DNA from 3 places in the Shewanella sp. SNU WT4 genome. Region 3 is predicted to be linked to each of the others. Evidence: riboswitches for the same ligand, from Rfam matches in the RefSeq annotation. Region 3 holds a riboswitch; each other region holds the start of a gene.

Evidence for each region. A riboswitch is a leader RNA that binds a small molecule or an ion and turns the genes downstream of it on or off. The one in region 3 is predicted to bind cyclic di-GMP.
Region 1: it holds a riboswitch for cyclic di-GMP, as region 3 does, so the genes downstream of both, FJQ87_RS03050 (immunoglobulin-like domain-containing protein) here and FJQ87_RS13775 (M66 family metalloprotease) in region 3, are expected to answer to the same signal.
Region 2: it holds a riboswitch for cyclic di-GMP, as region 3 does, so the genes downstream of both, FJQ87_RS07915 (M66 family metalloprotease) here and FJQ87_RS13775 (M66 family metalloprotease) in region 3, are expected to answer to the same signal.

Annotation. Positions count from the first base shown of each region.
Region 1 covers NZ_CP041151.1:673,923-681,638, reverse strand. Annotated here, with positions in the region: gene glnA (glutamate--ammonia ligase) at 103-1,512, shown strand; gene FJQ87_RS03055 (hypothetical protein) at 1,586-2,395, opposite strand; gene FJQ87_RS03050 (immunoglobulin-like domain-containing protein) at 2,651-4,837, opposite strand; cyclic di-GMP riboswitch class I at 4,894-4,979, opposite strand; gene ovoA (5-histidylcysteine sulfoxide synthase) at 5,431-7,536, shown strand; gene FJQ87_RS03040 (AbgT family transporter) at 7,597-7,716, opposite strand, start outside.
Region 2 covers NZ_CP041151.1:1,756,399-1,764,114, forward strand. Annotated here, with positions in the region: gene FJQ87_RS07905 (NAD(P)/FAD-dependent oxidoreductase) at 1-391, shown strand, start outside; gene FJQ87_RS07910 (methyl-accepting chemotaxis protein) at 554-2,185, opposite strand; gene FJQ87_RS07915 (M66 family metalloprotease) at 2,398-5,781, opposite strand; cyclic di-GMP riboswitch class I at 5,864-5,951, opposite strand; gene FJQ87_RS07920 (LTA synthase family protein) at 6,271-7,716, shown strand, end outside.
Region 3 covers NZ_CP041151.1:3,066,336-3,074,051, forward strand. Annotated here, with positions in the region: partial or broken gene istB (IS21-like element ISSba11 family helper ATPase IstB) at 1-109, shown strand, start outside; gene FJQ87_RS13750 (GNAT family N-acetyltransferase) at 310-843, opposite strand; gene FJQ87_RS13755 (DUF1778 domain-containing protein) at 840-1,109, opposite strand; partial or broken gene FJQ87_RS13760 (IS1634 family transposase) at 1,233-1,454, shown strand; gene FJQ87_RS13765 (J domain-containing protein) at 1,590-2,780, opposite strand; partial or broken gene FJQ87_RS13770 (transposase) at 3,129-3,388, opposite strand; cyclic di-GMP riboswitch class I at 3,684-3,771, shown strand; gene FJQ87_RS13775 (M66 family metalloprotease) at 3,854-7,255, shown strand; gene FJQ87_RS13780 (IS66 family transposase) at 7,306-7,716, opposite strand, start outside.

The DNA of each region.
Region 1 (7,716 bases), 1.7 Mb from region 3:
GGCACGACTTTCGCTTTATATTGGCTAACCCTGTCGAAAGCCATTTAGGCAGACAATAATAAATTGATTAGTGAGTGCTTTACCCTACCGGAGGCTTAAACAATGTCGTATGAAGCAGTTTTACAACAATTAGCAGAACACGAAGTAAAATTTGTTGATTTACGTTTTACCGATACCAAAGGTAAAGAACAGCACGTGACTATTCCTACCCATCAAGTAGATGCCGACTTTTTTGAAGACGGCAAAATGTTTGATGGTTCATCGATTGCAGGTTGGAAAGGCATCAGTGAATCTGACATGGTGTTAATGCCAGATCCAGACACTTTCTTGTTAGATCCGTTCACCGAAGAAACTACTGCACTGATCCGCTGTGACATTTTAGAGCCAGGCACAATGCAAGGTTACAATCGTGACCCACGCTCTATCGCTAAGAAAGCGGAAGAGTATCTGCGTGCCACCGGCATTGCTGATACCGTATTAGTCGGTCCAGAGCCAGAATTCTTCCTGTTTGACGATGTCCGTTTTGGTACTGACATGTCAGGCTGTTTCGTAAAAATTGATGCCAAAGAAGCGGCATGGAACTCAGGCACTAGCTATGAAGGCGGCAACACTGGCCATCGCCCTATGGTCAAAGGCGGTTACTTCCCAGTAGCACCTGTAGACTCATCACAAGACTTACGTAGCGCTATGTGTTTAGTGCTGGAAGAAATGGGTCAAGTGGTTGAAGCGCATCACCATGAAGTGGCGACTGCAGGTCAAAACGAAATTGCAACTCGCTTTAATACCCTGACTAAAAAAGCCGACGAAATTCAAATTCTTAAGTATGTGGTTCATAACATGGCTCACGCCTATGGTAAGACCGCAACTTTCATGCCTAAGCCAATCGTAGGCGATAACGGTAGCGGCATGCACGTGCACCAGTCACTGTCTAAAGATGGCGTTAACTTATTTGCTGGCGACAAGTACGCAGGGTTAAGTGAATTAGCTCTGTTCTACATTGGCGGTATTATTAAGCACGCTCGCGCCATCAATGCTTTCACTAACCCAAGCACTAACTCTTATAAGCGCTTAGTACCGCATTTTGAAGCGCCTGTGATGTTGGCATACTCTGCCCGTAACCGCAGCGCCTCAATCCGCATTCCGGTAGTACCAAGCCCTAAGGGTCGTCGCATTGAAGCGCGCTTCCCAGATCCACATGCCAACCCATACTTAGGCTTTGCAGCCCTGTTGATGGCAGGACTTGATGGTATTCAAAACAAGATCCATCCAGGCGAAGCTATGGATAAAGACTTGTATGACTTACCACCAGAAGAAGCAGCAGAAATCCCGCAGGTGGCACGTTCACTGGAAGATGCATTAGCGCACTTAGATGCAGACCGTGAGTTCTTAACTCGTGGCGGCGTATTTAGCAATGACTTCATTGATTCGTACATTACCCTGAAAACTGCTGAAGCTGAGCGCGTTGCTCGCACCACGCACCCACTTGAATTCGAAATGTATTACAGCTTGTAATTGGTTGAATTAACACCAAAAAGCCCTGCGATGCAGGGCTTTTTTATCTCACAGAAGTAACACTTAAAAAATCTTAATTACTCAATATTGGCATTTTATCTAAAGCGATTGAGTCGCCATAAAACTCAATATTCTTATTAAAATCAGTTACCACTAAGCTGATAGTCTTACCCTGCTGATTAAGCGTCACTTCAACACTCGCGCTACTATCAATATTTAGCAATTGCCGCTGCATATCATCACGACTAAACACCCGCACACTGTTTATCGTTAATAACACATCACCGCGAGCAACCCCGGCAGTAGTCACTAATTCAGGGCTGGCATGACTGACAAGCATTACATTAGGTAACTGCGCGCCATGAAGCCCATGGATGTATTCAGCCTCTGTTAATTCATCTCGGGCTTGCTGCCATAAAGCGCGTCTTGCATCAGCTAGCTGACCTTCATTGGCCCAGCCCTCGGCTAACGCTTGCTTTTGTAATGCTACATCAGCCAGTTGCACGCGGGAAACATACGCTTGAGCATTTTGCAGGCGCAACGCCTTGGCCTTGGCATCCTCAATGGGGGCAATTGCTGTGGCACTCGGTTGCGGCGCAAGATTGTCGCTAGGTTTAGCGCGATAAGCTTGCATGTGGCCTGCCATATCACCGCTTAGCCCAGCTTTGACCATGCGCAGTAACCATTCAATTTCTTGCTGCTGCATAGCCACTTCTTGCTGCAGGCGCGCAATCTCAATAGCATCAACACTTTGCTCGGCAAGAATCGATGGCGCTGGCATAGACGCCGCTAACTTAGCATCCATTAACTCGGCGCCGACCAAGCCCAAACCTAAGCTTAAGCTTATGGCGATTGGATATCCGACTATATGAGTGAACTTCATAGCGACCACCACCAATTCAACATAAAACCCACAGCACGTTAACATCAAGTTTGACCAAAATAAAGCGTCATATTCATAACATGTTTTACTAAAACAACAGCTTATAAAGCAGATTAAAAACAGAGTGCAGAACATTAGCGACTTAAATATGCGCAAGGCTTAGCCCGCATGAATACTTAACTCTCGGCCACAAAAAAGCCGCCCGAGGGCGGCTTTAATTAACAGCAGTATTTATTGATAGTTAGACTCGCGGGATTAACGCGCGTCCCAAGCATCCATCCAATAAGCACTGGCACCTGGCGCGTAAGCAGCGCTTGCACACCAAGCGGTATATGGCCAAGGCTTACACTGGTAAATATTGCCATCGCTACCTGTAACCATGTCACCAGCGGCATACTGGGTACCAGCCACATAAGCTGGATAATCACCCGGTGGCAAAGGCTCGCTTTCTTTCAGCATCAGCGTAAAGGCTTGCTTAGACTCGTTACCATCAGTATCAGTTGCCGCCAATTGCAGGCGATACTCACCAGCAATAACTTGTGCTAAAGACAGATTTACCGTTTGCTCTGCTGCAATTTGCGCGGCGAAATCGCCACCGTTAACTATCATTCCGCCAGTATCGGTCACTTTCATAGTAACCATAGCGCTGCGGTTAGTTTTAACAGTCACCGCTAAATCCACGGCGCCATCTTTGATGTGATACTCAGCAGCGATACCGCTAAGTGAAACGCTTAACTTTGGCAGTTCAGGCGATACACCGCCGTCACAATCGCTATCGCCAGCAACGCGCCACACGCCCCACTCACCTGTGCTACCAGGCTCATCACCTTGGGTCCACCAGCCAGCGCTCCAGCTCTTACCCTGATGGCTAACCACTTCATCAGCTAAATAGACTTTATCCGCCTGCCAGGCATTACCACACACCAGCGAGTCATCAGTCACGCGCACTTGACGCGAGGCTGTCACTTGTTGACCAGCATTGTCTGTCACTGAGTAAGTTAAGCTGTAGCGGCCGACAGTATTCACATCCACTTTGCCAGAAACCTGAATTTGAGCAGTAAGATCACCATCTTCCGCATCAAATGCCGTCACATCAGCTAAGGGATCAAATGCGGCGCCTAATGGCACGACGCGATTATCTAATCCACTAAAGACAGGCTTCACGCTATAAACTTCAATTTTGCGGGCATCAACAGTTTCGTTGTCATCATTATCACTGACGCGATAAGTCAGTACATATTCACCTAAGGTGTTGGTATCAACTTGGCCTTCAATCACAATGCGCGAGGTTAAATCACCATTTTCGGTATCCATAGCAGTCACGCCTGCCATAGGATCAAATGTTGTGGCATGCAGCACGCGCGCATGACCTAAGCCTGTGAATACTGGCTTACCCGCTTCTGGTACTGGCGGCACTTGGCTGTGTACAAATGGGCCATAAGCCTTAATGAAGGACTCATTGTATTCATTACCAGCCGCATCACGCCCCATATCCCAGTTAACAGACCAAGTCATAACACCACGCAGCGGCTGACCTTGGTTTTTCAAGGCTTCAAAAGCGCTGTATAAATGCTGTGGATTTTTAACATAGCCAGTGGCCGCGGCATCGTTGCTGGTTGGGATACCAAACACTAACTTGTCGTGAGGGATCTTATAAAAACTGCGACTGCCGTTAATTAATGAATCCGCAATGTAGTAGATAAACTCTTGCTTGAGTTCATCGTTGTTTTGAGCAACCCAACCTACCCCATCAATCCAGATACCATCGCCACCTTGGTTATAAAACTGCGGGTTGATCCAGTCGTAGTAGCCTTCTAAACGCTCTAAATAAGGAACGTATTTGCCACCCGTTGTCAGGTATGGGAATTCTGGAGCCATGGTAATTAAGAAGTTTTTACCTTGAGCGCGGTAGTGCTCTTTCACCATGATTAACGCCGCTGGGATAACCGTCTGGTTATCAGCAGCAGTCACCGCGGCTTGCTCTAAATCTATATCTAAACCATCAAAACCGTAGATATCGGTAAGACGAATCAGTTCATCAGCAAAGGCTTGTTCATCACCGATTTTTAATTCGATATGGGCATCGGCGCCACCTAAGGCTAATAATACGGCGCGGCCTTGACGGTTTAATTCGGCAATTTCAGCAATAAATTCTGCTTCTGATAAACCCACTTGCGGGTCTAAACGAAAGGTAGGAATACGACCTTCAGCTGTGTCATAGACCTTCATAAAAGAGATGTCGACGACGTTATACATAGGGTTAACGTCGCTTAGTTTAACGCATGGCGCTACGCCACCTTTGTAACCGCTGCCATCACACCAGTTATGCCAGTAGCCTACGACGACACCGGCTTCAGGGTTTACCATTTGCGCCTGTAGCGGCTGAGCTAGCCCAGTCAGAGCCAAGACTAACGCACTCAGTGTTAATTTCTTTATCATCATTATTTCCCGTTTCAAATAGAAACAGGTAACGCGAGTTTTTGCACTCGAACACTACCTGTGGAAGCCCCGCTATCTTATGGTTTCACCACTTAGACCGGAGGTTTTGCGTCATGCGCTTTCACGCATTTTGCCTTTATCGCAAGCAGCTTCATGACAAGATGAATCAGCCTTTACAATAACTTGAGCCGCAACAAGCTTGGCTCTAAGTAGTTATGATTGTCACCTTTAATCTTAAAATAAGCTTAAAACCATGCTTAAATATGATTAATAGCATAATTCGCACTCAAATCATTTACTTATAAAAGCAAATAACCCACATCTACCGAACCTTTCGCTCGCTAACTTCATGCTAAAACAACAACTAATCGCCACTATCTACTGGTTTAGGCCGACTAACGCTTAAGCGCTAACCATGCTTGAATATTGAAATAAATTTAGGCTTTAAAACACTCAATCCACTGAAGCAGATTGAGTCGCCATCCCACAACTGATAATGTTTATTAAGATGTTATAAACGTAAACATTATCGCCATCAATCATTATCACCTATGGTGTATATTCAATCACACGGATACGCAGATTAAGGATTGCTCGTGACCTCACTCAATCAAAGTGTTTCTCTTGATGGTACCGATGTTGAAAGTAAACGCGCCGAGATTAAGCGCTATTTCAACCATACTTGGCAGCAATATCAGCAGTTATTCGACCTTATCAATACCGATGACGCCTATTTTCTTAAGGCTGAACCGTTACGTCATCCGTTGATTTTTTATTTTGGCCATACCGCCACTTTTTATATCAACAAACTTAAACTGGCTCGCCTCATTGATGAGCGTATCAACCCTGAATTTGAGTCTATGTTTGCCATAGGCGTGGATGAAATGAGCTGGGATGATGTCAACAGTCAGCACTATGCCTGGCCAAGCGTCTGTCAAGTGCGGCGCTATCGCGATGAAGTGAGCGCTTGTGTCAATCAAGTCATAGATAACCTAGCGCTGAGCTTACCTATTACGGCGCAATCGCCGGCTTGGCTCATATTAATGGGCATAGAGCATGAAAGAATTCATCTTGAAACATCGTCTGTCATTATCCGCCAGCTGCCGCTGCATTTAGTGACGCCCTCAAGCAACTGGCATGCTTGCGAGAGCATGGCTCTAGCGCCCAGCAATCAGTTGCTGCATCAAAGCGGTGGCACTATGACGTTAGGCAAAGCCGCTACCGACATGACTTATGGTTGGGATAATGAGTACGGCCAGCAGTCAGTCACAGTGAATGACTTTGAAGCGAGTCGCTATTTAGTTAGCAATCAAGAGTACCTGGCCTTTGTTGAGGCGGGTGGTTATCAAACCTTAAGATGGTGGACCCAAGAAGGTCAGCAGTGGCTAAATTACACCCAAGCGCAGCATCCAAGATTTTGGCGTAAACACCAAGGTCTATGGTGGCAACGCAACCTCACCGAAGAAATCCCTTTGCCCTTAAACTGGCCAGTAGAAGTTAATTACTTAGAAGCCAAGGCCTTTTGCCATTACTTAAGCGAAGTGCAGCAAAGTCAGTTACGCCTTCCGACAGAAGCTGAATGGTATTGTTTACGCCAAAACGTCAGTGGCGATAGCCAAGATTGGCAAGAAATCCCTGCCAACTTAGGTCTGGCACACTTTGCCTCATCTTGCCCTGTCAATCGCTTTGAGCATCAAGGATTTTATGATGTTATCGGTAATGTTTGGCAATGGAGCGAAACCGCCATCAATGGCCTTAACGGCTTTGAAGTGCATCCCATGTATGATGACTTCTCCACCCCAACCTTTGATGGCCGCCATAACCTCATTAAAGGTGGCAGCTGGATTTCAACCGGCAATGAAATGCAGCATGCCAGTCGCTACGCCTTCAGACGGCACTTTTATCAGCATGCAGGCTTTCGCTATGTGCGCTCAGCGCAAGCATTACCCAGCAATGAGCCAGTGAATATTTACGAAACCGATGAGCTTATTTCCCAGTACTTAGAATTCCATTATGGTGATAGCCACTTTGGTGTGGCCAATTTCTGCGTCAATGCAGTGGCAAGTGTTATGGCTGAAATTGAACCAAACCGCACTCTTAAGGCGCTGGATATTGGCTGCTCTGTGGGGCGCGCTAGTTTTGAACTGGCTAAGCATTATCAGCAAGTGGACGCTATCGATTTTTCGGCGCGCTTTATTTCTCAAGCCATAGATTTATGTGAGCAAGGACAAAAGCGCTGGACTATTACCACTGAAGGCGAGCTGCAAGAATTTAAGAGCGTAAGTCTAACGCAGCTAAACTACCAAGACTTAGCCGCTAACATACATTTTCAGCAAGGGGATGCTTGTAATCTCAAGCCTAGGTTGAGTGGCTATGATCTTATTTATGCTGCCAACTTAATTGATAGATTAACCGACCCCCATAAGTTTTTGGCAGATATGCCTGCAAGGCTTAATAGTCGCGGCTATTTAGTGATCTTATCCCCCTACACTTGGCTGGAGCAGTACACAAATAAAGCCAATTGGCTCGGCGGCTTTAAGCGCGATGCGGAGAACTTTACTAGCTTAGATGGGCTTAATGAGGCGCTGCATCAAGACTTTGAACTGTGCGCCGTGAAGGACATTCCCTTTGTCATTCGCGAAACTAAACGCAAATTCCAACACAGCATTTCGCAGTTATCGATTTGGCGTAAACGCCAGTAAAGAGCATACGCCAGATAGCATAAGGCCCGCATAATGCGGGCCTTATCTTTGACTCTATTATTACAGACCGTAGGTGTAGCTGGCTTGTAATCCTAATGGAATACCAAGACCCCAATAGGCAAGTAAGAACAAGGTCCAACCCACTAAGAAGGCCACCGAATACGGCAGCATCATAGCAAT
Region 2 (7,716 bases), 1.3 Mb from region 3:
AGCGCAATTAGTCGGTGACTATTTAGCGGGTAAATCATCGTCGCAAGTTGGTAAAGTTGAGCCATCGTTTAAGCCTGGGGTTAAGCTTACCGATTTGACCGAGATTTTACCTGCCTATTGCCTAGAAGCTATTCGCGAGGCTATTCCAGCCTTTAACAAGAAAATCAACGGCTTTGCTATGAAAGAGGCCATGATGACCGGGGTAGAAACTCGTACCTCGTCACCGGTGTCGATTAAGCGTGGCAGTGATTATCAAAGTGTGAACACCAAAGGGCTATACCCAGCCGGTGAAGGCGCGGGTTATGCGGGCGGCATTATGTCGGCGGCTATCGATGGTATTCGTATTGCTGAAGCCATGGCGCTGGCGATGAATGAGCAGCAATCTGCCTAAGTTTACGTCTATTGATGTGGCATGAATCGCGGTCAATGAATGAAGCGTGGGATGTTAGGTTAACGATTGAATGTTGCACCTGAACTTACGAGGCCGCGAGTGTTAAGCCCGCATTAGCAGCGCACCACTGACAACCTAAGTCAGTGGTGCGTACCTTGGCGTTTAGAGTTTAAAGAAGTTAGTGCCGTTATTGAGCTCGCGCACTATCTCAGTTAAGCGCATGGCTTCACGGTTAACGTTGTCAGACGCCACCACGTTTTGCTTCGACATGGTATTGACCGACTCCACCGATTTTGCCACTTCATTACTCGCGCTTGATTGTTCGTTGAGCATTTGAGTGATATCAGTCATTAAATGCACCACATCTTGCGAGCCTTTATCCACTTGCGCCATCATAGTGCTGGCAAGCGATGCATTGGTTTTCACTGACTCTATGGTTTGCAAATAGGCGTTCATGTTCGCCACTGTGCTATCGGCGGCTTGTTGCACTGTACCTATCATTTGATCAATTTCATGGGTGGCATTAGACGTTCGTGCCGCTAGGTTACGCACTTCATCTGCCACCACAGCAAAGCCTCGACCTTGCTCACCTGCGCGCGCCGCTTCAATGGCCGCGTTGAGGGCTAACAGGTTGGTTTGTTCGGCAACGCCTTTAATCATTACCGAAATTTTGCTTACTTGCTGAATGTTTTCAGTCAGTTTACGTAAATCTTGTGATGAGTCGTTAATAGCGATACTAACGTTAGCTACTTCTGAAGAGACTTTTTCTACTTGCAATTCACCCGATTGCGCCACTTTACCTGATTCTACCGCTAGTCGATTGGCGCCTTTGGCTGAATCTGCTAAATGAGCAATAGATGCGGCCATTTGCTCAAGTGCCGCAGCCGATGTGGTGGTGGCAGAAGCTTGCTCTTTAGAGCTTGCCATCACTTGCTCACCGGCGACGACCAATTTATTACCACAATGACCGAGTTCATTTGAGGCCTGTTTAATATTTTGAACCACATCCCGCAAGCGGCCGCGCGTTGACGCCATCGCCTTTTGCATGCTGGTAATTTCATCGTTACCTTCATTCTTGGGGTTGGATTGCAAGTCCCCTTGAGCTAATGCGTTTAGGTCGGCGACGATTGCAGCTAAAGGTCGGCAAATACTGAAAGCGACCTGCCAACCGGCAAACAACACCAATACCACTACCGCACCAATCACTAGTATCAGAGTGTTAGTGATGTTATCGACTAGCACATCACTATCAACATAAGCGACTTTGGCCAAGTCCATATTAAGCGTTACTAAGGCGGTTAATAAATTATCCGCCGCGTCAAAGGCGGCGGTGGTTGCACCTTGCATGATGGACATGGCTAAGGCGTTGTCACCTTTTATCGATGCCGCTGCCACCTCGGCGGCGGATTTTACATAGACTCCCCAAGATGCTTCAAACTCTTTGAGCAATTTAATTTCTTCATCAGACATTGAGGTTTTACGGTAGACGTCTAACTTTTCTTCCATCTTGGCATCAAAGTCTTTCATCTCTTTGTCAATAGCGTACATCTTGGCTTCATCAGTTTCTATGACTAAGTTGTATAAGGCACGGTTGTGGTAAATGGCTTGCATGTTGGCATCAGAGATTGCGGCAATGGGGGTGAGCTGATTTTCAAACATGTTATTAAGCATGTTATTGACTGTGCCGACAGATTCGCGTTGATAGATGCCAAGAGCAATCATGATGACGAGCAATACCGACAAGAGACTAAATAGGCGAGTTTTTATCGACAAACCCCGAAGAAGCGCTTCCATAGTTTTTCCTTAAACTACACATGTATGTGCATATTAGCGTAAGTGTGAAAGTGTAAATTTTCAAATGACCGCAGTTAATATTTGTTTAAGCTTCACTGAATTAGCCAAAAAAACAGCCAGCGGATAAATCCGCTGGCTGCTTTTTATGGGGGACTGTGACAGATATTATAACAGTCGAGGGGGCTATCGCTTAGGGCGTTAGGCTCACAGTATTACCTGTAATTGTATTGACTATGGTTATTGGTAAATACCCAGTCGTTGCCGTTTGACCACTTAATGCCTTTTATTTGCACGCATTGATTACCAGCATTGATAAAGCCTGCACCGTAAAAACTGTCAATTTTGACGCTGCATAGATTTTCATTACTGTTTTTGGCAGGTACGCGCTCACCAGTATGCTCAGGGTTCCACAATGATAACCACTGGAACTGGTTAATCGGCGACTCAAGCCGCTGTTCTTTGCCTGCTTGCACTAGGCTAATGTCATCGCCGCCAGTACAACGGTAATCGTTTGTGACTAATTGCTCGACAAAACCGTGCACAGTTTCCACTTTACCATTAATGGCAAGATCAAAACGGCATAAAGGCAGTTGTTGATCGCGCACTCTCATGGTGGCGAGCACATTTCTATCGCGCTTAGATAAGTTATCTAAGTCCATGGCTTGTGTGTGATCAAACCAGCCTTGACCTATGGCTGAGTCCAGCACTTGATAGCCATGCTCTTGGCCGATGATCACAGCTTGTGGTAAGTCTTCAATCCCTGTGGTTATTGACGGCGTTAAGCTATCTAGGATGGTGACACCCTCAGCGTCTTGGCAGCTTAGCGTCACGTTGCTGAGTTCTTGCTGCGGCAAGTTGATGTGGAACTTATTGCTTTGGTTAGCGTGTAAGCGCGTAGATGCTAAGTCATAAGAAATTGACTGACCTTGGCGAGTGGTGACATCAAGACGACAGACACTAGTGTGAATGTAGTTGGCTTGTTCAGCAGACCTCACCGCATATTTCCAGTCTCGGTTATTGCTGTGCTTTATCCCTGCAATTTGCACGCAGCTTCCCTCTTGCACGAAGCCGGCACCATTATGGCTTGGGTTATTAATGTCAGTCAGTTGACACAGATTCACTTCACCTATCTCAGGGGTTGGGCTGTAAGTAATTTGCCCTTTGCCATAAGGGAACAGCAGTGAATAATCACCTGCGCTCGATTCCATTTGCTGCCAAGTTCCGCCTAAGTTCCAACGCATGTCATCACTGGCGTGGCAAGTGTTGCTGTTAGGCTCGACATGACCGACTAAGTTGACTGTAGTGTTGTTGGTGGTAGTAAAAGCAAATTGGCATAAACGTTGATGACTGCCGTTGTCGACTATGGTTTTCCACGTTGACATCGCTAAATGCTCAGCGCTTAAGCTTTGGTATTGATGCCAACCTGGGCTCAGTGCTGGCGCTTCAAAGTCGGTGGCTGGCGCTAAATCAAATACATTGCCGTAGTTACCGTAAAGCACGGGATAAATTTGACTTGGGTTTACACCTAAAGGATCGTAAATACCCACTAAGGTTGTCACAGGTATGCCGGTTTTTACTGGTGCTGGTGCTGTAGTGTTGGCTTCTACATAGGTTTGTTGCGCTTGATCCCATGTGGCATAGTGATAATTGCCGTCAGGTGTTTGGTTAAAGCCACTATTTAACCAAGCTTGCGTGCGGCGTGCTTGAGTTGGGTGTTCAAGGGTAAAGTTACTGACTAAACCAATTTTTTGCTTTTCACCACCGGCTTGGGCGTCATGCAAAAAGCGGAATGTCTCTAAATATGGTAATGAGGTTTCGCCGCCCGCACTTGATATCGCTGGCGCACCGCGCCAATCGATATTGCCGATAAAGCGGTTAAATACCTGATCCCAGCCCCAACCGCTTTGCATATCATGCACTGAGGCCATGCTCGGATAGTGGCTTCTGCCAAAGTTATGTCCCACTTCATGAGACCATTCATTACCTGTGGTTGCTTCCAAGGTTAAAATGCCACCACCACCGCTACCGCCATGCACTACGGTTTTGTTTGAGCCATTGTCTGGATGGGTGTAAACGCCGACATTAGTGTGCGCTGTCAGTTGGTTAAAACGGCGATTGTAGGCCTGTGAATACCCCCCTGAGGTAGTAATGCCGACGTTAGCATTATTAATACCCGTTGAAATTAACGCTTTACCAATGGCTTCGCGCATATCACCGCTATGCCAGCCACCATCAGTGTCACTGCGTTCAGTGTACACTTTGCCATTAGGCATAGTGACAGTTTCAAAATGGGCAGGGGCATATTGGCCCATCACTAATTTAGATACTGGGATTTTTTGAAAATAATCACTGGCATGTTCAGCAGTATTGTTAGCCATGGTATTGCGGCCACGTGGCTTAGTTAACATGCCCATGTCGATGTTTTGGATGACTAACTCAGGCGCGCCGCCAAAGGTAATACTGTGCTGCGCCAATTCTGAACTGCGGCCATGATTATCGATAAACTTAAGGGATAAGCCTGGGGTCATCCAATTCCATTGAAGCGGCAAGCTCCAGACATCATGGTCAAAAATGACCATTGGCCGACCGTCAACGGCGTATTGGTCAGTTTTGGGCTGATTGGCGGGCGACTGCATGATTTCGCGCGCGATAAGCTCGCCTTCAAAATACACCTCAACCCATAACTGGTTAATGTCGTTAAGCTCTGGCGTCACTAGCAGCATGGCAGCACGGTTGATCACGACATCCGGCGCATTTAACTCATCATTGCCAAAGGGGGCGGTTAAGCTGTGACTTTGCATCAAGGACACATGGGCGGCAATTTCACCATCAAGGTGATTTAAGTGGCGAATACCATCATGAAAACCCGCTTGACTGGTTTTGGTGGTGAGTGTAATCGGTTCTACGGCTACACACCCTGTGGTATTACAAGCTTCCAGGGCTAATTGATAATCAGTGTTTGGTGACAGATTACCTAGGTAGAACTCAGGGGCGGTGGCGTTAAACATTTGCGTTTTAGTTGACGGTGAACTTAAACTCAGCTGATAGTGATTACCTTCCACATGGCCTTGCCAAGTGGCAGTGGCACCAATATCAAATATGCCAGACAGGGCAAAGTCAGTAATCATAGGCGCGCTGATACACTCAGTCTTTTCAAAGCGCATTATCTTATCTTCGCTGAAACTGGGTTCTGGAAAATATTCGACAAAACAACCCTGAGTGTCGCTACTCATGCTGCCAAAATCATCATGAATGAAATAAAAACCGTAGTTATTATTCATCACTATGTCCCATTTATCATTTAAAAATGGGAACGCGGCATAATAAGGGGCTAGGGCTTCTTCGCCGCCATAAGGGAAAGGAAATTTAGGGTAATTATCATCATGCAGTTCAAAACGATAGTCGTTATAGACAATAAAGCGTTTGTTACCATCAACAATCACGCCATCATTAGCTTCACCGCGCTGTTTCATGGCTTTAATGACGCTAAACGTTTGTTCGGCAGCTTGCTGCATAGTGACTTCGGCCTGCGCCGCTAACGGCACCAATGCACTAGCTATCACTAAGGCGAGAGGGGAAAAACGAGTTTTAAACATATATCTTCCTTATTGAGCGTAGAAATTCAATAAGGCAACACGCATTACTAGACTTGCTGCATAAGGCGACAAGTCTGATACCAATGGCATCGCCGCTATCATAGGTACAAATGCCCCTTAGACCGGTGGTTTTGCGTCCCAGCCTTTCAACTGGTTTGCCTTTTTCAATGTGTCAGCAATTTTTGCTGGCGACCAATATATGGATTAATTAATCCAGTGCCAATGTAAGCATCTGCTTAACTAATTGATTTTGATGGCATTGCTGGTCTTGCTGATTCATCTTGGGCGCGCTAACCTCTAAAATAGCAGAAATGGCGCAAGTTAAGATGATGGTTTAACCATAGGCGCAAAAACCGAGATAGGCCAGGTTGCAATAAGTCGGTATAAGTTATGGAATGATTAATGACTTAAGCTATTAAATTCTTTCAAAATGAGTATGATATTGCACAATATGTTACCTAGCTTGGCTAGTTTCGGATGTAGGGCAATATGCAGCAATCAAGGATAGTTTTCCCGAAAACACGTTTACAGAAGCGCTTAGCGTTATGGCGACCATGGTTATATATGGTGCTATATACACTGGCCTTGTATAGCCTGATTCAAGTGGGGCTTGCGAGCAGTTTTGATGTCGGGGTTTGGCCTGGGGTTTGGGTTAAAGATGCCATTATTCAGCTGGTATTCGCGGCGCTATTATTTGTATTGTGCCGCAATTTTTTAGCTTGGGTCATAGTGTACACCAGCTTTACCTTAGTGCTGCAGGTCAGTAATGCGCTCAAGCTCATGATCTTAGGCAGCCCCATCATGCCTGATGACTTTAGTATCGTCGGCAATATGTTTCAGTTATTTAATGATTGGCGTTACTGGGCCTTATGGGCGGCGCTACTGATCCCATTTGGCGGCTTGATGGTCGCGATTGCTTGGCAGCGGCAGCGCACTTGGTTGCTACTGGCGTTATTGGTTGGGGCTGGATTTTTTTATGTTAATCAATCCAGTAGCTTACAAGCATGGTTTGATGTCCATGTGGGCGATAGGGTGTGGGATCAACCGGGTAACTATAAAGATCGCGGCTTGTTGCTGCATTTGACGGTAGAAGGCAGTCGCGTGATTGCGCGGGGTCAAACGAAAGTAACACAAGAGCAAGTGTTAGCCGCTAAAACCAGTATTTTCCCAGCGCAAGCCTTAGCTCCCGCCGCCAGCATTAGCGATAAGCGCAATGTTTATGTGTTATTGCTGGAATCCTTTTGGGATCCTATGGCGCTTGGCAACGTGGGCTTTAATCAAGACCCGTTTGACCCAAGGTTTCGCGATTTATGGCAAGCCACAGCCAATAGCACAGTGCTAGCGCCGGTATTTGGTGGTTATACGGCCAATAGTGAATTTGAAGCCTTATGCGGGTTTCCTGTCACCCAAAATGCGGTGTTTTTTGAGGGTTGGCTGCGCAATGAAGTGCCGTGCTTGCCGCGCTATTTATCCGATGCTGGCTATCAAACCATAGCTTCACACCCCAATCATGCGGGCTTTTGGAATCGGGTTAATGCTTATAATCGCGTAGGTTTTGATAAATACTGGTCGATTAATGATTTCCGCCAAGATGACATGAACCGCGAGTTTATGAGCGATGTGTCGTTATTTAATCAAGTGTGGGATAAAACGGCGGCTAATCGCGATAATGGCCAAGCGACGCTAAATTACATAGTCACTATTTTTGGACATTTGGATTATCCATTAAACGAGCGCCGCCCTGTGGTGATAAGCGCGACTGGCGCGAATGAGATGGCGGTGAAATATGCCAATCAAATGTACTACAAAACCCGTGAAATCATGGACTTTATTGCCACAGTGCAAGCGCAAGACCCACAAGCGTTAATCGTGATGTTTGGTGATCACTTACCGTTTCTTGGGCCTAATTACGACGGCTATACCCAAACTGGCGTC
Region 3 (7,716 bases):
CACAGTGATGACCGTAGGGGCAATCGATAGGCTGATCCACCACGCGAAAATTTTGCAATGCAAAGGAGAAAGCTACAGGCGAAAAGAAGCCCAAAACAAACTAAATTAAACCGAGTCTCAACCGGCCAAGCTAATTGACGCGCTATAGGAAGCACACTACTCTCCGATTACGAATTCTTCTAACGCTCGGTTAAGGGGCAGCCAACGCCACTACCAAGCTTCCGCATAACACCGTAATCACAAAAACCAACGCATAGTAAAAATGCAACGCGTTGGCTGCCCCTCTTGAACCGTTTTTATATTCGTAGCCTATTGATTAAAAAGCTGTTCTACCGTTTTCATTGGTAAGAACATACGAATACGCCCATTATGTTCGCATAACACTTCAAAGCCGAACTTCGTATAGAACGCTTGAGCGGAATCTGTCAGACAGTCCACAACAATTGCGTATACCCTCATGTGATGATTCACTTCCCACAAGTACTTCAGCGCGCGAATTAGACTAACTTTTCCGAGCCCAGAGCCATGAAACTCTTTGTGCACAGCTAATTGAGCCAAAAGAAAAACAGGTATTGGATACCTAGGAAGTTTTTTTACTCGTTGTGTCGGCAAAGTTTCTCGACTGATTGAACTTGGTGCAACACTATAAAATGCACAAATAGCGAATTTTTTATTTAGCAGTGGTTGAGCACTAGGTAAAACCATTGTTCGGCTAATACCTGCTTGCATGTGCTTTGCAGCTTGAATTTTAATAAATGTGTTTAGCCCTTGCTCACCACAGTCAAATGAGTCGCGGTCATGCTTTGATTTACTAAATTCTACAAACTCTTTGCCCCAACTCACTTGATACCGCTCTTTTCTGTAAATTTAACAGCTTCAAGCAAAGCTTGATTCGGTGCTTTTACTTTATTACACGCAACCATAAACTCGTCAAAAAGACTGTCTTTAACCATAAGACTTTCATGCTCCTCAATAACATGAGTCGCATTTTCATCCATAAGTCTCACCACATATTCAGTGAGACTTTTTAAACCAAGTAAAGCCGATGCTTTTTCGGCTTTTGCCTTGATTTCTTCATCAAGGCGGATATCTAAACGTGCCGTTGCCATAACCCCTCCTGCGTACGGATACATTCCGCAAACTGAGAGATTATAGTCCAAACTTAAAGCACATTCAATTGTACGGAAAGTTTACGGAACGAGTGAGAATATAACGCCGCCATAAACGTAAGGGAGCACCGTATCCGGCAAGGATTAGTGGAGCAGAACCGCAGTCTGGCGGATATGAAAAAGAAGCCAACTCAGAAGCCGACCGCCCGCTGGATCTTTTTGCGCTTTGGTGGGGTGCACGAGTACCAGTTGGGAGAGGCTCCACCTAAGGTGACAGGGCTAACGGCCGACCAGCAGGTCATTTTGGAGGTATTGGGTGAGCGCTACCAGCAAATTTATTCCTAAATCAGGTGCGGAATGTCGAATCAATGACAATTTTCAGATGTTAAAATCCGCATCTTCAAGTTGATTGGGTATAAAGCGTGATTGAGTGGCGTTAGACGTTTGCTCAGGCACGCTTGGCTGGTACTGTTGCACGCGCTATTTGTAGTGCCGAAATTCATCAAGAATTTCGTCATTAAACATAGCAAGATCAAAAAAGTCGTTGAAACTCCCCAGTTGGTTACGTTGGTTCAATTCCTTTTGTATCGCTTGTACTGTTTTAATCTTAGTGACTTTTGCAAGTAACTCTGTAGTTTCAATCGTAAGCAATTCACCATAATGTGCTAACTCCTTAGCACGTGACGCTTTTGAACCACTACCAAAACGTTGCCAAATAGTACTTTTTATATCATTGCCACTCCGCATTGATTGATAATCTTGGTTTAATATATCAATTTTAACCTGCAAAGCAGCCTCAATACGTTTCATCATATCGGGATCGGCCTCAAGTTTATACTCTGGCAGATATTCAAGAGCCAACATCAGCAAGGCTACAGCATCCTTGCTTTTCTTGGCTTGAGACAGTTGCTGCATCAACTCTTTTTTCAGCGCCCTTTTAGAGGGATCAAGCTCTTTATCAGGATGAAATTGATTCGCCAATTGTCGATACAATTTGGTCATGGTTTTATCGCCAAATAGCTCAAGGCTTAATGCTTGCTCTGGTTGAGTAGATTGAAAGATAAAATCATCATCCTCATCATGTTCAAACGCATTCTCAGTGCCGTCATCATCAGAAGCTTTATTGTACTGCTCAGCCAATTTTCGCTCAAAAAATGCCTGAAACTTCGCCGGTTCATCAATAAATTCATACAGCTGCGCATTGTCTATATCTAAATCAAAGCCAAGCATAGATTCTAACTCTTCACGAAAAGCATCAAGCTCGTGCTGACCTATCTCTTGCTTAGGCAACGTGGTTTGAAAAGCAATAAGCAAGCTAGTTAAGTTATTGCGTATTTCGTTAGTATTGATAGGGTTAAACGGATTCGATTCAATAATTCTTAATTCTTCTTCGATCCATTCTAGCAACACCTCTCTTTGACGACCCTTAATAGATTTACGCGGCACAAAAGTCAATAAATGACACACCCATTTGGCTGAGGCATCACATACTAGCTGCTCTTTTTCAAGTAATTTCGAGGTGAACTCGTGGTAAAAAAGCTCTAATTTGGTTCGATATCGTTTATTCCTTAATTGTTTTTTTTCGAAGTCTTGCCACAATTTTCCTAGTTTTTCCCTACGGTTACATGATTTACTTGGAACCGAAGGATTGATAATGTTCATTAATGACATAAATATTTTCTTCTGATGAAATGTTTACAACCCAAAATGCATAAACTCGCCAAACTTGCTAAAAATGTAGACGGTTGACGGCACGTTCAATAACAGCTTTTACACTCTTGCAAATTAAAGCAATCTACCTTCAGCATCGTACGTCCCTTGCACAGAGGAAACCCTGACGATTTACCAATAAATTACCAAATTAGGGTGGAAGCACATCTTGTTGCATGAGCAAATGGTTTCGCCAAAAACTACACTTGGATAACAAGATGCGCCAAGCTAATATCCTACAACATTCTTTACACCAATTCTGCCCAGACCTTCACCTTTACTTAATCGATTTGAAAATGCGGATTTTAACATCTGAAAATTGTTGTCATTGATCCGCGAAATCCCCCTGTTTTCGGCAGTCTTTCTTTAAAAAATTGAGTCAGAGCAGCCCTAAAGTCGCGCTTAGTTTTAAAATAAACACTATTTCTGGCATGCTCATTCATCACCTTCCACGGCCTCTCTATCGGGTTCAGATTTGGGCTGTAAGGCAGAAAATGACGCAGCGCTATCATAAGCAACGCAGCCATTTCTTTGACCTTCGTTGAGCGGTGATATCCTGCGCCATCTAAATAATCGAGTTAATTCTTAAGCTCCTGTCTATGACCCCCCTCCCTCAAGTCCATGAAGTATTACAAGCAAGGTGTAATTCGCTAGTCTCTTACGGAACAAGTGTTCGGAACAAGCAGAATACGCAACGATAATATCTCGATGTGATCGCGACCTCTATGTTACATCTAGATGAATGTGCGCTGACTAACAAAAACAAATTAAATTAAACCATACCAATCAATTACATAGGCAGAGATCACCATTGACACCAGATTAATTATTCCATATATTAATCATCAGCTAAAATTGCTGACACATTGAAAAAGGCAAACCAGTTGAAAGGCTGGGACGCAAAACCACCGGTCTAAGGGGCGTTTGTACCTATGATAGCGGGGATGCCATTGGTATCAGACTTGTCGCCTTGTGCGGCAAGTCTAGTAATGCGTGTTGCCTTATTGAATTTCTATGCTCAATAAGGAAGATATATGTTTAAAACTCGTTTCTCCCCTCTCGCCTTAGTGATAGCTAGTGCATTGGTGCCGTTAGCGGCGCAGGCCGAAGTCACTATGCAGCAAGCTGCCGAACAAACGTTTAGCGTCATTAAAGCCATGAAACAGCGCGGTGAAGCTAATGATGGCGTGATTGTTGATGGTAACAAACGCTTTATTGTCTATAACGACTATCGTTTTGAACTGCATGATGATAATTACCCTAAATTTCCTTTCCCTTATGGCGGCGAAGAAGCCCTAGCCCCTTATTATGCCGCGTTCCCATTTTTAAATGATAAATGGGACATAGTGATGAATAATAACTACGGTTTTTATTTCATTCATGATGATTTTGGCAGCATGAGTAGCGACACTCAGGGTTGTTTTGTCGAATATTTTCCAGAACCCAGTTTCAGCGAAGATAAGATAATGCGCTTTGAAAAGACTGAGTGTATCAGCGCGCCTATGATTACTGACTTTGCCCTGTCTGGCATATTTGATATTGGTGCCACTGCCACTTGGCAAGGCCATGTGGAAGGTAATCACTATCAGCTGAGTTTAAGTTCACCGTCAACTAAAACGCAAATGTTTAACGCCACCGCCCCTGAGTTCTACCTAGGTAATCTGTCACCAAACACTGATTATCAATTAGCCCTGGAAGCTTGTAATACCACAGGGTGTGTAGCCGTAGAACCGATTACACTCACCACCAAAACCAGTCAAGCGGGTTTTCATGATGGTATTCGCCACTTAAATCACCTTGATGGTGAAATTGCCGCCCATGTGTCCTTGATGCAAAGTCACAGCTTAACCGCCCCCTTTGGCAATGATGAGTTAAATGCGCCGGATGTCGTGATCAACCGTGCTGCCATGCTGCTAGTGACGCCAGAGCTTAACGACATTAACCAGTTATGGGTTGAGGTGTATTTTGAAGGCGAGCTTATCGCGCGCGAAATCATGCAGTCGCCCGCCAATCAGCCCAAAACTGACCAATACGCCGTTGACGGTCGGCCAATGGTCATTTTTGGCCATGATGTCTGGAGCTTGCCGCTTCAATGGAATTGGATGACCCCAGGCTTATCCCTTAAGTTTATCGATAATCATGGCCGCAGTTCAGAATTGGCGCAGCACAGTATTACCTTTGGCGGCGCGCCTGAGTTAGTCATCCAAAACATCGACATGGGCATGTTAACTAAGCCACGTGGCCGCAATACCATGGCTAACAATACTGCTGAACATGCCAGTGATTATTTTCAAAAAATCCCAGTATCTAAATTAGTGATGGGCCAATATGCCCCTGCCCATTTTGAAACTGTCACTATGCCTAATGGCAAAGTGTACACTGAACGCAGTGACACTGATGGTGGCTGGCATAGCGGTGATATGCGCGAAGCCATTGGTAAAGCGTTAATTTCAACGGGTATTAATAATGCTAACGTCGGCATTACTACCTCAGGGGGGTATTCACAGGCCTACAATCGCCGTTTTAACCAACTGACAGCGCACACTAATGTCGGCGTTTACACCCATCCAGACAATGGCTCAAACAAAACCGTAGTGCATGGCGGTAGCGGTGGTGGTGGCATTTTAACCTTGGAAGCAACCACAGGTAATGAATGGTCTCATGAAGTGGGACATAACTTTGGCAGAAGCCACTATCCGAGCATGGCCTCAGTGCATGATATGCAAAGCGGTTGGGGCTGGGATCAGGTATTTAACCGCTTTATCGGCAATATCGATTGGCGCGGTGCGCCAGCGATATCAAGTGCGGGCGGCGAAACCTCATTACCATATTTAGAGACATTCCGCTTTTTGCATGACGCCCAAGCCGGTGGTGAAAAGCAAAAAATTGGTTTAGTCAGTAACTTTACCCTTGAACACCCAACTCAAGCACGCCGCACGCAAGCTTGGTTAAATAGTGGCTTTAACCAAACACCTGACGGTAATTATCACTATGCCACATGGGATCAAGCGCAACAAACCTATGTAGAAGCCAACACTACAGCACCAGCACCAGTAAAAACCGGCATACCTGTGACAACCTTAGTGGGTATTTACGATCCTACGGGTGTGAACCCAAGTCAGATTTATCCAGTACTTTACGGCAACTACGGAAATGTGTTTGATTTACCACCCGCAACCGATTATGAAGCACCTGACTCAGGTCCAAGCATCAAAGGCGGCTGGAATGAATATCGCGACCTAACGCCAGAACAGTTATCCTTATCTAGCTGGAAAACCATTATCGATAATGGCAGCCATAAACGTTTGTGCCAATTTAGCTTTACCACGACTACAGCAGAAACGGTTAATTTAGTTGGTCATGTCGAACCCGCCACCAATACTTGTCGTGCGAGTGATGATATGCGTTGGAACCTTGCTGGCACATGGCAGGATATGGCATCTTTAGCTGGTGATTATTCAGTACTCTACCCTTATGGCCGTGGCAATGTTGTCTATACACCGACACCTGATATCGGTGAAGTGAAACTATGCTTACTTACTGATATCAACACTCCTAGCCATAATGGCGCGGGTTTTATTCAGGGCAACAAATGTGTTCAAATACCTGGAATAACCCATAGTAACCGCAATGCGTGGAGTTATAGCCTCAGCCAGAACCGGATTGAACAGCCACAATACACTTATGTTAATGTGTGCCGACTTGATGTGATCAGTAAAAATGGTCAGAGCATGAATTATGACTTAGCCGGCAACCGCTTAGGGGCAAATGAAAGTAATAAGTTCCACATCAACTTGCCACAGCAAGAACTCAGTAATGTAACGCTAAGTTGCCAAGACGCTGAGGGTGTCACCATCCTCGATAGCTTAACGCCATCATTAACCACTGGGATTGAAGACTTACCAGAAGCAGTGATCATAGGTCAGGAACACGGCTATCAAGTATTAGATTCAGCTATTGGTAAAGGCTGGTTTGATCACTCCGATGCCATGGACTTAGATAGCTTATCAATCCGCGATAAAAATGTATTGGCCACCATGAGAGTGCGCGACCAACAACTGCCTTTATGTCGCTTTGATCTTACCATCAATGGCAAGGTAGAAACTGTGCACGGTTATGTCGAGCGACTAGTGACTAACGAGTACCGTTGTACTGGCGGCGATGATATTAGTGTGGTACAAGCGGGTAAAGAGCAGCGCCTTGAGTCCACTGTTAACCAATTCCAGTGGTTATCTTTGTGGAATCCAGAGCATACAGGTGAGCGCGTACCTGCCAAAAACAGTCATGAAAATCTATGCAGTGTGATAAGTGATAGTTTTTACGGTGCAGGCTTTATCAATGCCGGTAATCAATGCGTGCAAGTGAAAGGCATTAAATGGTCAAACGGCAATGATTGGATATTTAGTAGTAAGCATGGCCAATACTCTTATAAGTAGCCACAGATAATGCGCTCACTACGAATGTAGTAGCCAAAACTAAAGTATCATCAACGATAAACAGCCAGTGAGTAATACCACTGGCTGTTTTTTTTGCCTGCTAGGAATTGTGGCGTATTTGAAAATAGCCACGCCTTGCGACCTATCACAAAGGGGTTTATTGCTCTTTCAGCACGATTGTTATCTATGCTAAGGCGGCCGTCATCTAAGTAACGCCTGAATTTTTCAAATTGATTCAGTCCGTATTGGATAGCTTTACCCAACGCCATTTTCGGTGGGATTTTATCTTGACGCTGTAACAGCCATTGATGAAGTTCATTTATGATGATTTTGGATTTTTGCTGACGTATCACATATTTCTCGCCAGCAGATTTACCTTTAATTTGTTGCTCAATACCGTAAAGTTTACCGATAAGGTTCAGTGCCACATCTGCTTTGCCTGCTTTCTTATGATAGCCGTC